2 regions of the Streptomyces sp. NPDC006385 genome follow, and region 1 is predicted to be linked to the other one. Evidence: riboswitches for the same ligand, from Rfam matches in the RefSeq annotation. Region 1 holds a riboswitch; the other holds the start of a gene.
What was found. Region 1 has a riboswitch for cyclic di-AMP ahead of ABZ078_RS04680 (transglycosylase family protein). Riboswitches for the same ligand answer to the same signal wherever they lie in the genome.
Positions count from the first base shown of each region.

Region 2: it holds a riboswitch for cyclic di-AMP, as region 1 does, so the genes downstream of both, ABZ078_RS18950 (NlpC/P60 family protein) here and ABZ078_RS04680 (transglycosylase family protein) in region 1, are expected to answer to the same signal.

Region 1 is NZ_JBEXQG010000004.1:169,096-176,028, reverse strand. Features, by position in the region: gene ABZ078_RS04690 (septum formation initiator family protein) at 1-135, opposite strand, end outside; gene eno (phosphopyruvate hydratase) at 242-1,522, opposite strand; gene ABZ078_RS04680 (transglycosylase family protein) at 1,906-2,589, opposite strand; cyclic di-AMP (ydaO/yuaA leader) riboswitch at 2,594-2,786, opposite strand; gene ABZ078_RS04675 (transglycosylase family protein) at 2,996-4,045, opposite strand; gene ABZ078_RS04670 (cytochrome P450) at 4,212-5,492, opposite strand; gene ABZ078_RS04665 (nucleoside triphosphate pyrophosphohydrolase) at 5,751-6,728, opposite strand; gene ABZ078_RS04660 (SurA N-terminal domain-containing protein) at 6,925-6,933, opposite strand, start outside.
Region 2 is NZ_JBEXQG010000022.1:4,330-11,262, reverse strand. Features, by position in the region: gene ABZ078_RS18965 (TIM barrel protein) at 1-863, opposite strand, end outside; gene ABZ078_RS18960 (LacI family DNA-binding transcriptional regulator) at 1,067-2,068, shown strand; gene ABZ078_RS18955 (sugar ABC transporter substrate-binding protein) at 2,134-3,138, opposite strand; gene ABZ078_RS18950 (NlpC/P60 family protein) at 3,466-5,340, opposite strand; cyclic di-AMP (ydaO/yuaA leader) riboswitch at 5,397-5,571, opposite strand; gene ABZ078_RS18945 (NAD-dependent epimerase/dehydratase family protein) at 5,714-6,778, opposite strand; partial or broken gene ABZ078_RS18940 (glucarate dehydratase) at 6,921-6,933, opposite strand, start outside.

The sequences.
Region 1 (6,933 bases):
GGCGGCGCGTCCGGTGAGCCTGGAGCGCCGGGCCTGCCGCTTGGTCTGGGAGCGGTAGACACGGGCAGCCGTCTGCTCGCCGAGCAACCGGATCCTGGTCGCGGTGGAGAACCGGTCCCGGTCCTTGACGGCCATGTCCCGCCTCCCGTTTCACGCGCGTACGTCCCCGCACACGGTACGGGACCGAGTACGGGGACGTACGTACGACTGGCTAAGCCTTAACCCGGTGAGGGTCAGGTCCTCAGCCCTTGAAGCGCGGGAACGCGCTGCGCCCGGCGTACACCGCCGCGTCGTCGAGGATCTCCTCGATGCGCAGCAGCTGGTTGTACTTGGCGACGCGGTCCGAGCGGGCCGGGGCGCCGGTCTTGATCTGGCCGCAGTTCACGGCGACGGCGAGGTCGGCGATGGTGACGTCCTCGGTCTCGCCGGAGCGGTGGGACATCATGCACTTGAAGCCGTTGCGCTGGGCCAGTTCGACGGCGTCCAGGGTCTCGGTGAGGGAGCCGATCTGGTTGACCTTGACCAGCAGGGCGTTGGCCGCGCCCTCCTCGATGCCGCGGGCCAGACGCTCGGGGTTGGTGACGAACAGGTCGTCGCCGACGAGCTGGACCTTGTCGCCGAGGCGCTCGGTGATGGTCTTCCAGCCGTCCCAGTCGTCCTCGAACAGCGGGTCCTCGATGGAGACCAGCGGGTACGCGTCGACGAGCTCGGCGTAGTAGTCCGTCATCTCGGCGGCGGAGCGCTCCTTGCCCTCGAAGACGTAGACGCCGTCCTTGTAGAACTCGGAGGCGGCGACGTCGAGGGCCAGGGCGATCTGCTCGCCGGGGGTGTAGCCGGCCTCCTTGACGGCCTCGAGGATGAGGTCGAGGGCGGCGCGGTTGGAGTCCAGGTTCGGGGCGAAGCCGCCCTCGTCGCCGAGGCCGGTGTTCAGGCCCTTGCGCTTCAGCACCTTCTTGAGGGTGTGGTAGACCTCGGCGCCCCAGCGCAGCGCCTCGGAGAAGGACTCCGCACCGATCGGGGCGATCATGAACTCCTGGATGTCTACGTTGGTGTCGGCGTGCGAGCCGCCGTTCAGGATGTTCATCATCGGCACCGGCAGCAGGTGCGCGTTCGGGCCGCCCAGGTAGCGGAACAGCGGGAGGTCGCTGGCCTCGGAGGCGGCGTGGGCGACGGCGAGGGAGACGCCGAGGATGGCGTTGGCGCCGAGGGAGCCCTTGTTGTCGGTGGCGTCCAGGTCGAACATGGCCTGGTCGATCAGGCGCTGCTCGGTGGCGTCGTAGCCGACCAGCTCCGGGCCGATCTGCTCGATGACGGCCAGGACGGCCTTCTCGACGCCCTTGCCGAGGTAGCGGTTCGGGTCGCCGTCGCGGAGCTCGATGGCCTCGAAGGCGCCGGTGGAGGCGCCGGACGGGACGGCGGCACGACCCGTGCTGCCGTCGTCGAGGCCGACCTCGACCTCGACCGTGGGATTGCCTCGGGAGTCCAGGATTTCCCGGGCTACGACGACGTCGATGGACGGCACGAGCATCTCCTTCTTGGGATGTGACGCGATGTGACGCTGGTGGTGCGCGGCACGTGGCCGTGCGCCTAGAGCCTAACCGCCTCCGGGACATCGGTCGGCGAGCGACCGTCCCGTGGACAGACTGACGGTACACATTGTTCCCGTGCGGAACAAAGAGGCTTCCGGATGACGAACAGAAAACGAATCCGGAACGAATCCGGAACGAATCCGGGTGGAAGAACGGGCGCAGAGAAAACCCCGCCCCGGTGCGTACGGGGGAACACGCACCGGGGCGGGGAGTCCGTGAGGACGGGGGCGGCGTCGCCCTCACGTGGTTCTCGCCATGAGGTCCACGGAGGGGAGGGCGCTCGGGTTCAGCCGCCGGCCCCGTACTGCTTCCCGGATTACTTCAGGTGCAGCTGCTGACCCGGGTAGATCAGGTTGGCGTCCTCGACGATGTCCTTGTTGAGCTGGAACAGCTTCTCCCAGCCGCCCTTGACGTCGCGCTCCTGCGCGATCGAGCTGAGGGTGTCGCCCTTGACGACCTTGTACTCGCCGTCGCCCTTCTTGACCTTCTTGCCGGTCGGGGTGGTGACGGTCTTCTTCTCGGCGGCCGGACGCTCGGCGGAGCGGGAGGCCGGCTGCTGCTCGGTGGAGCGCGTGGTGGCCTCGGAGCCCTGCGAGGAGTCGCTCGACGAGGAGCCGGAGTAGGCGGCGCTCGACAGGCCGGTGCCGCAGTGCGGCCAGGCACCCTTGCCCTGGCCCGCGAGGACCTTCTCGGCTATCTCGATCTGCTGGGCCTTGGTGGCCTGATCGGCGGTGGAGGCGTACTTGGTGCCGCCGTACGCGGCCCAGGTGGAGGCGGAGAACTGCAGACCGCCGTAGTAGCCGTTGCCGGTGTTGATCGCCCAGTTGCCGCCGGACTCGCACTGGGCGACGGCGTCCCACTCGGAGGCGGTGGCGGCCGAGGCGCTGCCGGCGGCCATCAGCGGGGCCGCGACGGCGGCGGCGCCGGTGACGCCGACGACGGCGATGGCGCGAGCGGCCTTGGACGGACGACGGTGCTTGCCCTTGCTGGAAAACAGCATGGAGAGATCCCCTCACCGACGCCTGCGAGGTGAGCTGTCGGGTTCGGGCCGGTTGAGTTGCCCGGCCGCGCACCGCTGGTGTCCGGTGCGCGACTTAACCCCTAGCCGACTCCGGCCGTGCGGCCCCGAAGGGCCTCAACTGCCGGACCCGGCGCTTACCTTGGGTCCCCCGCTCCTGCCTACGGCGCTTGACGCGACGACTGTTCCCGTACGGCCGCCGGCAGGATTCGGCGTGACGGCTGTCGGGGCTCGCTCTGGTGGCGAGCGGTCATGACCGTAGACACGCGATTCGCGGAATTTCAAAGACGATCAGGGCTTCTGAGATCTATCTCTCACTGCATCTAAAACGGACATTCAGGTGCGAATCATGACGCGAACTCCCGCAGTTTTTCGCCCCGTTCAGCCCTTATTCGGCGGGGACGTCCAGGGTCTGACCGGGGAAGATGTGGTTGGCGTCAGTACCGATGGCGTCCTTGTTCGCGTCGTACAGCGCACGCCACCCGCCGTCGAGGTCAAGGGAGTCGGCGATGGACGCGAGAGTGTCACCGGCACGGACGCTGTACGAGGCGTGGCGACCGCTCGACTTGGCGGTGCCGTCGACAGTCTCGCTCTCCTCGGCGCTGGCACCGCGGTGGCGCCCGGAACCGGCCGCTCCGCCGTCGAGCGCTCCGGTGTCGACCAGACTCCAGGAGCCCGCCTCCTGCTGCCAGTTGTCCTGATGGCCACTCTCGGGCGTCTCGGCGGGCGAGTCGTCGGGCGACTGCGCGGCCTCCACCTCGGGCGACTTTTCGGACTTCTTGGAACTGTCCGCCTCAGGGGACGAGGAAGGTGAAGAGGGAGAGTCTCCGGAGGAGTCGGACGAAACATCCGAGGAGCTGTCGGACGAGCCAGAAGAATTGAGCAAACCAGACGAATCATCCGAGTTTGACGAGTCCGTTGAGCCTGTCGAGCCCGTTGAGCCCGTCGAGCCCGATGAAGTGTCCGGATTCGACGAGTTGGATGAATCGAGCAATCCGGAGGATCCAGACACTTCGGACGGCGAGTCCTCCGCGACGCCCGTGTCGAGGTCGACGGAACCGGACTCCTGAGTGAGCCCGCTGAGCAGCCCGCAGGTGCGCCAGGCGCCGACGCCCTGGTCCGCCAGGATGTTCTGGGCCACGGAGATCTGCTGGGAGCGGCTCGCGAGGTCGGGGCTCGCGGCGTAGTCGAGACCGCCGTACTTGTCCCAGTCCTCCTGCGTCAGCTGAAGTCCGCCGTAGCGCCCGTTACCGGTGTCCGCGCTCCAGGATCCGCCACTCTCGCAGTCGGCCACCTTGTCCCAGACCGTGCCGTCGGCGGCGCTCGCGCCCGTGGCCCCGAGGAGCGGGATGGCGATGGCGGAGCCGGTCACTCCGGCCGCGACCAGAAGTGCCGGGGCCTGACGGGGGCGACGGTGACGACCGTTCCCGGAGAGCATGCAGGGGCCTTTCGCGAGACAGCAGTGACCGCGGCGCGTAAAGCCGGTGCGCCGTCGTTGATCCGTGAACGTATAGGCAGGCGATCACTTGTCACAAGTTAATGCCGCGCAGATCACGTGAAGATCACAGACATGAGCGCGTGTCACCTTTGCCAGACGGACGTACTCACTCAACTGGGCTGAACTTCACCGGCAGCGTGCGCAGTCCACGCATGATGAGGCCGCCCCGCCACCGCAACTCGGCCGGGTCCACCGCGAGTTGCAGATCCGGGAGCCGGGTGAGCAGCGTCGCGAGGGCGGTCTGGCCCTCCAGGCGGGCGAGCGGGGCGCCGAGGCAGTAGTGGATGCCGTGGCCGTAACCGAGGTGCTGGTTGTCGCGGCGGCCGAGGTCGAGGACGTCGGGGTCGGCGAACCGCTCCGGGTCACGGTCGGCGGCGGCCAGGACGACGAGGACGGGGTCGCCGGGTGCGATGTGCTGCCCGCCGATGGTGAGGGGCTCGGTGGCGAAGCGCCACGTGGCGAGTTCCACGGGGCCGTCGTAGCGGAGGAGTTCCTCCACTCCGGTCTCGAGGAGGGCGGTGTCGTGGGCGGTCAGGGACTCCTGGAGGCGGGCGCGCTGCTCGGGGTGGGTGAGCAGGGCGTAGGTGCCGTTGCCGATGAGATTGACGGTCGTCTCGAAGCCGGCGAACAGGAGGATGAAGGCCATGGCGGCGGCCTCGTTCTCGGTGAGGTGCTCGCCGTGGTCGGAGGCCCGGATGAGACCGGAGATGAGGTCCTCGCCGGGGGTGGGGGCGTCGGGGAGCGCCTCGCGCTTGCGGTGGATGAGCTCGGCGAGATAGCCGCGCATCTTCTTCACGGACCGCGCGACGCCGCCCCGGGGGCCGCCCTGGTGACGGATCATCATGCCCGCCCAGTCCCGGAAGTCGTCCTGGTCCTCGCGGGGGACGCCGAGCAGGTCGCAGATGGCGTAGATGGGCAGCGGGAAGGCGAACTCGTGGATCAGGTCGGCGCTGCCCTTTTCCGCGAACCCGTCGATCAGGCTGTCCGTGAGCTCCTGCACGCGCGGCGCGAACTCGGCGACACGGCGCGGGGTGAACGCCTTGCTGACCAGTCGGCGCAGTCGGGTGTGGTCCGGCGGGTCGATGTTGAGCAGATGCGTCATGAGCTCGGCCTTGCGCTCACCGGGGATGCCGGTCTTGCCCTTGGCGTGGGCCGGCTCGTCGTGGTGGGCCGGGTTCTTGGAGAGCCGGTTGTCGGCGAGCGTCTGCTTGGCATCGGCATACCGGGTGACCAGCCATGCCTCCACGCCGCTGGGGAGGCGGGTCCTGTGCACGGGCGCGTGGTCGCGGAGCCAGGCGTAGGCGGGATACGGGTCGGTCGCGAACTCCCAGGTGAAGAGGTCCGGGGGTTCGGGCGCGGTGCTGGTGGGGGCGGGCTGGTCGGTCACTCCTCGACGGTATCCGGAGCGTCGGTGGGGGCGCGGCCCCGAGGGTGGCCAGGAGGCGGGGGGTCGGGGTTGCCCTGTGGGGCTCGCGGCAGCGGCCTTGTCGAGGGCCACGCCCTGCCGGCCGCTCCACGATCGCACCGGCCGCCCCCTCGCCTCCGGCCCCGCCCGCTGCCAGGGCGGCACTCGGTGGCTACGCCAGCACTCGGTGGCTACGCCGGCACTCGGTGGCTACGCCGGCACTAATTGACTACGGGGGCGCTAAGCGGACATCCCCTCAGCAGCCCGCACGGCATCCCGGTAAGCCCGAGCGGCAACCCTCAGCGCCGCCTCCGGGTCCACCCCGGCCGCCTCCGCACGCACCGCCATCGCGAGCAGCTCGTAACCGATGCCCTCGCCTGTCGGCAGGTCCACCCGCAGTCCCGCCGTCCGCACCCGCGACGCCAGCTTCGCCGCGAGGGCGAGGCCCGGCTGGCCCAGGGGGATGCCCTCCGTCACCGACTCCCGCTGCTTCTCGACCGCCTTCGTGCGCAGCCAGTGCTCCTTGACCTCCTCAGGCGTCGTCGCCGTCTCGTCCCCGAAGACGTGGGGGTGGCGGTGGATGAGCTTGGTGACGATGCCGGCGGCGACGTCGTCGATGGAGAAGGGGGCGTCCGGGTCCTCCTCGGCTATGCGGGCGTGGAAGACGACCTGGAGCAGGACGTCACCCAGTTCCTCGCGGAGTTCGTCGCGGTCACCGTCCTCGATCGCCTCGACGAGTTCGTACGCCTCCTCGATGCCGTACTTCGCCAGGCCCTTGTGGGTCTGCTGGGAGGACCACGGGCACTCGGCGCGGATGCGGTCCATGACCTGGACGAGGTCGAGGAGGCGGGCGCCGGGCAGGTCGTAGGAGGCGGGGAGCAGTTCCAGTTCCGGCATGCTGACGCGTCCGGAACCGGCGAGGCGTGCCAGGCCGTCGGTGAGCGCCGGCTCGCCCTCGCCCGTGGCCACGACGACGACGGTGTGGCCGCCGGCGCACGCGGCGATGAGCTCCTCGGCGGTCGGGGCGGCCTCGTCGACCGCTATCCCTGCCTCGCGCAGATACGGCAGCTGCGGATGCGCGCCGTCCGCGCACAGCACACGGTCGGCGCCGTGCAGCGCCTGCCAGGCGGGCCAGGACAGCAGGCCGGGCGCGACACGGTGGCTGGTGGTGAGCAGGACGATGTGGCCGGGGGCGGCTTCGGGGCTGGTTGCGTTCACGATCCGAACGTAACCCACGACGCGGACGGACCCCCGAGTTATCCACAGGCCGGGTGGCTCCGCCGACGTCCCTGGTGGGGCCGACGACGTCCCTGGTGGGGCCGAGGTTGTCCCTGGTGGGGCCGAGGTTGTCCCTGGTGGGGCCGAGGTTGTCCCCCGGGGAGCGCCGGTGTCCCCCGGTCGGACCGCCGTACCGTTACATCGT
Region 2 (6,933 bases), on a different contig from region 1:
TCGGGGGCGCACGGGTACAGGTCCTGCTCGACGATGACGAACAACTCGGCGTCGAGCTTCGCGAGTTCGGCGACCACGTCGGCGGGCTTGGGCACACCGGCGGGCGGCGAGACGCACACGCCGCGCTTGACGGCCTCGCCGAAGGAGAGGTTCTCGGTGTGGACCTGGGCGAGGATCTCGGGGTCCATCTGCTTGATGTGGACGTAACCGACGCGCTCGCCGAAGCGGCGGATCAGGTCGAGGTTGTCGCCGCCGCCGTAGGCGACGTGCCCGGTGTCCAGGCAGAGGTTGGTGTAGCGCGCGTCGGACTCGTTGAGCAGCCGCTCGATCTCCGGCTGGGTCTGGATGTGGCTGTCGGCGTGCGGGTGGATGACCAGGCGTACGTCGTACTCGTCGAGCAGCAGCTTGCCCAGCCGGTCGGCGGCCTTGCCGAAGCCCGCCCACTGCTCGGCGGTCAGCTCGGGCGCCTCGGTGAACGCGCCGGTCTTCTCGTCCCGGTACATGGGCGGGATGAGGACGAGGTGGTGGGCGCCCGCCGCGGCGGTCAGCGTGGCGACCTGCCGGACGTGGGCGAGCATCTCGTCCCAGGCATCGGGACGGTGCAGCGCGCCGAAGGCGGTGCCGCCGGAGACCTTGAGGCCGCGTACGGCGAGCTCCTCGGCGAGGACGGCCGGGTCGGTGGGGAGGTAGCCGTACGGGCCCAGCTCCAGCCACTCGTATCCCGCCGCGGCGAGTTCGTCGAGGAAGCGGGTGTGCGGGACCTGGTGCTCGTCCTCGGGGAACCAGACGCCCCAGGAGTCGGGGGCCGAGCCCAGGCACAGGTTGCCCGCGGTGGTGCGGAGCGAGGTTGGCGCCGTTGCCATGACGTGTCCTTCGGGGAGGGGACGGAAGTCAGTGGACGAATGTTCTTCCGCGCTCTACTAGAGCGCTCTAGTCCGAGTACGATGACCCTGGTCCAAATGTCATGTCAATAGCTTGTTGCCGGGAGATTTCGAGGCGCCGTCAAGGTGAGCGGCGTCGAAGGGTGGGTGCACAGGTGGACGAACCGAGCAGGCAGCGGCCCACGATGGCGGATGTCGCCGCGAAGGCGGGCGTCTCCCGGGCGCTCGTCTCGATCGTCTTCCGCAACCAGCCAGGAGCGGGCCAGGAGACCCGCGAGCGGATCCTGCGGGTCGCCGACGAGATCGGCTACCGGCCCGACAGCGCGGCCCGGCTGCTCGCACGCGGCCGCAGCCGCACGCTCGGCGTGATGTTCACCGTCCACCAGACCTTCCACACGGACCTGATCGCCGCCATCTACCCCGAGGCCGAGCGGCTCGGCTACGACGTCCTGCTCTCCGCCGCCGCCCACGGCCGCAGCGAGGAGAAGGCGATAGAGGCGCTGCTCGGCCACCGCTGCGAGGCGGTCATCCTGCTCGGCCCCGACGCCGAACCCGCCTACCTCGACGAACTCGGACACCGCACCGTCACCGTCTCGGTCAGCCGCCGTGTGCCGCACGCGCGCGTGGACTTCGTGCACAGCGCCGAGGGCAAGGGCGTACGGCAGGCCATGGACCACCTCGTGGAACTGGGCCACCGCCGGATCGTGCACATCGACGGCGGGCGCGGCCCCGGCTCCGCCGAGCGGCGCCGCGCCTACCGGGCCGCCATGCGCAGGCACGGTCTGGAGTCCGAGGCGCGAGTGATCCCCGGCGCCCACACCGAGGAGTCCGGCATCGAGACGGGCCATCTGCTCGTGGCGGAGCGCGACCGGGGGCTGCCGCTGCCCACCGCGGTCCTCGCGGGCAACGACCGTTGCGCGATGGGCCTGCTGATGACCCTGACGCGTGCGCGGATCGAGGTCCCGCGGGACATGTCCGTCATCGGCTACGACGACAGCCACCTGTCCCACCTGATGCCGATCGGTCTGACGACGGTCCGTCAGGACTCCGTGCTGATGGCCGAGAACGCGGTGCGGTTCGCCGTGGAGCGGCTGGAGGACCGGCAACTGGAGCCGCGCGAGGCGGTACTGGACCCGAAGCTCGTCGTCCGGGGCACGAGCGGGCCGGCCCCGCGGGAGCCGGCCTGAGAGTCGCGGTGGCGAGGCCGGCCGTGCCCCGTCGCGGTCACGGCCGGCCTCGCCTGTCCTTGGGGTTACCGCGTTCCCTTCGCGGCGAACTCGGCGACCGCGTCGACGTTCTCCTTGGTGATGAAGGCGGGTCCGGTGAGGACCGGGGCGGTGCCGCCGCCGCTGAAGTTGCCGTTGGTCTTGTACAGCCACAGCGAGTCGACGGCCAGGTAGCCCTGGAGGTAGGGCTGCTGGTCGACGGCGAACTCGACCTTGCCGTCCTGGACGGCGGTGACCAGTTCCTTGTTGAGGTCGAAGGTGGCGACCTTGGCCTTGGCGCCGGCGTCGGCCACCGACTGCACGGCCGTCAGGGCGAAGGGGGCGCCGAGGGTGACGACCTGGTCGATGCTGGAGTCCTGCTGGAGCTTGGCCGTGATCGTCGACTTCACGGACGGCATGTCGGTGCCGTTGACGTAGACGATGTCGGTCTTGCCCTTGAAGCCCTTCTTCAGGCCGGCGCAGCGGGACTCCAGGGCGACCTGTCCCTGCTCCTGGATGACGCACAGGGCGTGCTTGGCGCCGCTCTCGTTGAGGCGTTCACCGAAGGCCTGACCGGCGATGTTCTCGTCCTGCCCGAAGTACTCGAGCATGCCGAGCTCTTTCCAGTTGTCCAGGCCGGAGTTGAAGCCGACCACGGGGATGCCGGCGGACGTCGCCTTGGCCACGACGGCCTTCATGGCGCTGGGCTTGGCGGCGGTGAGGGCGATGCCGTCGACCTTCTGGTCGATCGCGTTCTGGACGAGGTTGGCCTGCGTCCCGGCGCTGGGGTCGCTGGAGTAGACGAGCTTGATGTTGTCCTTGGCGGCGGCGGCCTCGGCACCCTTGCGGATCAGGTCCCAGAAGGTGTCGCCGGGGGCGGCGTGGGTGATCATGGCCACGGTCATCCGGGGCGTGGTGGCCTTGCCCGCCGAGGCCTCGGCAGCGCCTTCCTCGGACTTCTTGCCGCCGGAGCCGCTGGAGCATCCGGTGGCGAGCAGGGCGCCCGCCACGACGGCGGCGGCCACGGCGGCGGCTCTGTGATGACTGCGCATGTCCCATGCACCTCACTGTGCTGATCAGGGCGGGTTCTCAGGTGGGGGGAGGTCACGGGTCTACCGCCCGCTGGATACGGCTGGAGCGCTTCACTAGCGCGCTCTAGTGGCAGGTACTATGCGGCGGTCCGGAGGCGATGTCAATGGGCTTGTCAGGACGTATCGACAAATCCAAGGTGGGAGAGTGCGCGCGGCGCGGCGCCGCTGGGCCGTGCGGCTCGGGGAGCGCCGGGCGGGCGGGCGAGGAGTCACCGGGCGCGAAACAGGACCACCCCGCCCTGTGAGGGCGGGGTGGGGACGGAGTAGGAGCGGCCGAGGGCGGCCGGATCAGGCGGGTCGTATCACGCTGTGGATCGCCGACTCACCTGCGTAGTGCATCGACTCCTCGCGTATGACCGCTCCGGGGCCGGGGGCGTGGATCATCATGCCGTTTCCGGAGCAGATGCCGACGTGACCGGCGTGGAAGAGGACCAGGTCGCCGGGTTCGGCGGAGGTGACGGCAATTCCGCGGCCGGCGGTCGCCTGCTCCTGCGGGGTGCGGGGGAGCGTGATCCCGGCGGCCTTCCAAGCGGCCTGGGTGAGGCCGGCGCCGTCGTACGCGTCCGGGCCGGTCGTGCCCCAGACACAGGGCTTGCCGAGCTGGGCGCGGGCGAAGTCCAGGGCCCGCACGGCTCGCGTGTCCTGGGGTGCGGCCGCTGGGGCGGGGCTGCTCGGGGCCAGGGCGGGCGGGCTGGGAGTGGTGACAGCGGGGGCGGGGGTGGGGGTGGGAGCGGGGGCGGGGGCTCCGAGGGGCAGGCTCGCCGTGCTGGACCACGCCGTCGTGTCGGCGGGGGCCGCGGCGAGGCCGTCGGCCGACCGCAGGTCCTGGAGGACCTGCCACTGTGTGCCGGTCGCGGACTGGGGTGGGGCTGGGGTGGCGGGCCAGGGGGCGGGGGCGGCCGGGGTTTGTGTGGTGCTCCGGGTGTCTGCGGCTGGGGTGGGCGTGGTGCTCCAGGTGTCGGCGGGTAGGGCCGGTGTGGTGCTCCGGGTGTCGGTGCCCGGGGTGGGTGTGGTGCTCCACGTGTCGGTGGCCGGGGTGGGTGTGGTGCCCCAGGAGTCGGCGGGTAGGGCCGGTGTGGTGCTCCAGGTGTCGGTGGCCGGGGTTTGTGTCGTGGTCCCGGTGTCGGCGACGGGCCGGGCTGGTGTGGGGTTCCACGTGTCGGTGGCCGGGGTGGGTGTAGTGCCCCAGGTGTCGGCGGGTAAGGCCGGTGTGGTGCCCCAGGTGTCGGTGGTCGGGGCCGGTGTGGTGCTCCAGGTGGCGGTGGCCGGGGTTTGTGTCGTGGTCCCGGTGTCGGCCGGCAAGGCCGGTGGGGTGCTCCAGGTGTCCGTGGCCGGCGGCGTCGCCGGCTGGGGCGCGATCGCCGTTGGTGGTGTGTTCTGCTGCTCGATGTACGCCGACAGCAGTGCGCGGGCCCGGTCGATCTTGCGCTGGTTCTGCTCCTTGGTCGCCTTCAGCGCGGACCGCTGCCGCGACTCGGCCGTCATCTCGGCCGCCGGTTCGGCGGGCGGCGCGGCCGGGGCGGGCAGGGCAAGGGCGGTCTGCGTGGCCTGGTCAGCCGGAGTGTGCGATGTCTCCGGAGGGGCCGGCAGGGCGGCGATGGGGCCGGCCGTCAGTTCCGCGACGGCAGCCGATCCGGTGGCCGGAGCGGACGTCAGCTCGGCTGCCGGCGCGGCGGGCGGCTCCAGGGCGGGGCGGCCGGACGAGGCCCGCCCGAGGTCGGTGAGGTCCGCCACCGCACGCTCGGCGGGGCGCGCGGACCGTGTCCCGCCGGGCCGCTCCGGCTTGTCGCTCGGCAGCGTCGCCGGAACCGTCGGACCCAGCTTCGAGCGGGCGGCGTCGAACCACTGCCGGGCGACCCTGTCGAGCGCGGAGTCGCCGCGCCTGGTGTCGCCGCGCCTGGTGTCGTCGTTCCCGGCAGGCGCGTCCGGCCCGCGTCCGGCGTCGGTCGGCCGGTCGGCACGCCCTCGTGATCCCGCCGACGCCGCGCGGGTGGCGTTGAAGGTGCCCGTGTCGGACTCGGCCTGGTCGTAGAGGGAGCTGACCTTTCGGCTGACCTCCTCGCGGCTCGGTGTCTCGTCCCCGAGGGAGGGGGCGGCGTTGGCCGTCTGGGCGAGCAGGGCCACAGAGGTGAGGGCCGCCGACGCGAGTGCGGAATTGCGCATGCCGGGCAGGCTGAGAGCCCCCGGACGCGCCGTGCGTTCCGGCGCCATGGGCGACGTACTCCTTCCGTGCTCCGCCTACCGGGTTAGCTGACGGGTTCGGGCGGTCGTTTCCGGAAGGTGTGCCCTACGGCCCTTGCCCCGAAGGGCAGTTGGGCCGATTCACCCCAAGTTCGGTTGGGTCCCCGGCTCCCGTGACCCCTGCGGGCGCACCGGACTCGGCGGAGGGCGCACGTCCCGACGGGGTTCGCCAGAGATCGTCGTGCGGCCTGAGCCGTAACCTAACGAACTTGTGTGCCCCGCGTGAAGATTGACGTGTGAAATGTCCGATACGTTTCTGTGACCTTCGACGCTCGCGGCGCGGAGACCACCGAATTCACTTCGCACCGCGTTGATTCCGCCACGCCTCGTAGTGGTCCAGCAGGGTCTGCTCGATCGGACGGTAGGTGATGCCCAGTTCGGTCACGCTGCGGCTGTTGTCCACCCGGAACCGGATGCCGAGGTGCTTGCGGATGTAGTCCTGGGTCAGTCCGAAGGCGGGGCCCAGGATCCTTACCGGCCAGTGCGGGAGCGCGGTGCGCGGGAGGCGGAGGTCGCGGGGGTACCGGGTCCGGATGATGCGGGACATCTCGTGGAAGGACGTCATGGTGCGATCGGCGACGATGTAACGCCCTTTCGCGTCCGGGTTCTCCGCCGCCGCCACGTGCGCTTCGGCCACCTCGCGCACGTCCGCCGTGGTGAAACTGAAGTCCGGTGCGCCGTAGAAGAAGTAGCCCTTGAACAGCTCCTCCAGCAGGAACAGGCTGCCGGACCGGGAGGTGGGGGTGAGTGAAGGGCCCAGGATCAGGCCGGGGTTGACGGAGACCATGCGCCAGCGGTCCTGGGCGGCCTCCGCCTGCCAGGCCGCGCGTTCCGCGACGGTCTTCGCGTAGTGGTACGGGTTGTTCTCGACCGTGCTGGTGGTGTTGAAGTACCGCTCCGACAGCACTGCGTCGGTCATGTGCAGGACATCGGCGTAGTCGCCGAAGATCGCGCCGACGGTGGAGGTGAACACCAGCCTCTCGACCGTGGGCGACCGCTCGATGCTCGCCAGTACGTTGCGCGTGCCGAGCAGGGCCGGGTCCACCATGTCCCGCCGGCCGTCCTTGATCCGCTCCGGCATGAGGAACGGTGACGCCACATGGAACACGACCCGGCAGCCGCTCATCGCCGCGTCGAAGGAGCCCTCGGTCAGCAAGTCCGCCTCGAAGAGGGACAGTCGGCCGGGAAACGCCTCCTGCATCTCCCGCAACGGGCGCGCCTTCGCCGCGTCGGCGCTGCTGCGCACGGTGGTGTGGACCTCGTACCCCCGCTCCAGGAGCCGCCTGACCAGATGACTGCCGACGAAACCGCTGCCACCGGTCACCAGCACGGCCGTCGACCCGTGTGCGCCCACGCTCACACCCCTTGTCCCCACGGAAGTCGGGCGATCACGCTAGCGGCGTTCGCGGCGCGGTGCCATGTGTCCGGCGGTTCGTGGAGCCGACGCCGGCCGGCCGAGGCGACCGGCGTCGCGCACGGGGCCGCGCCTCGCGCCGGCCATGTCACCAGTGGCGG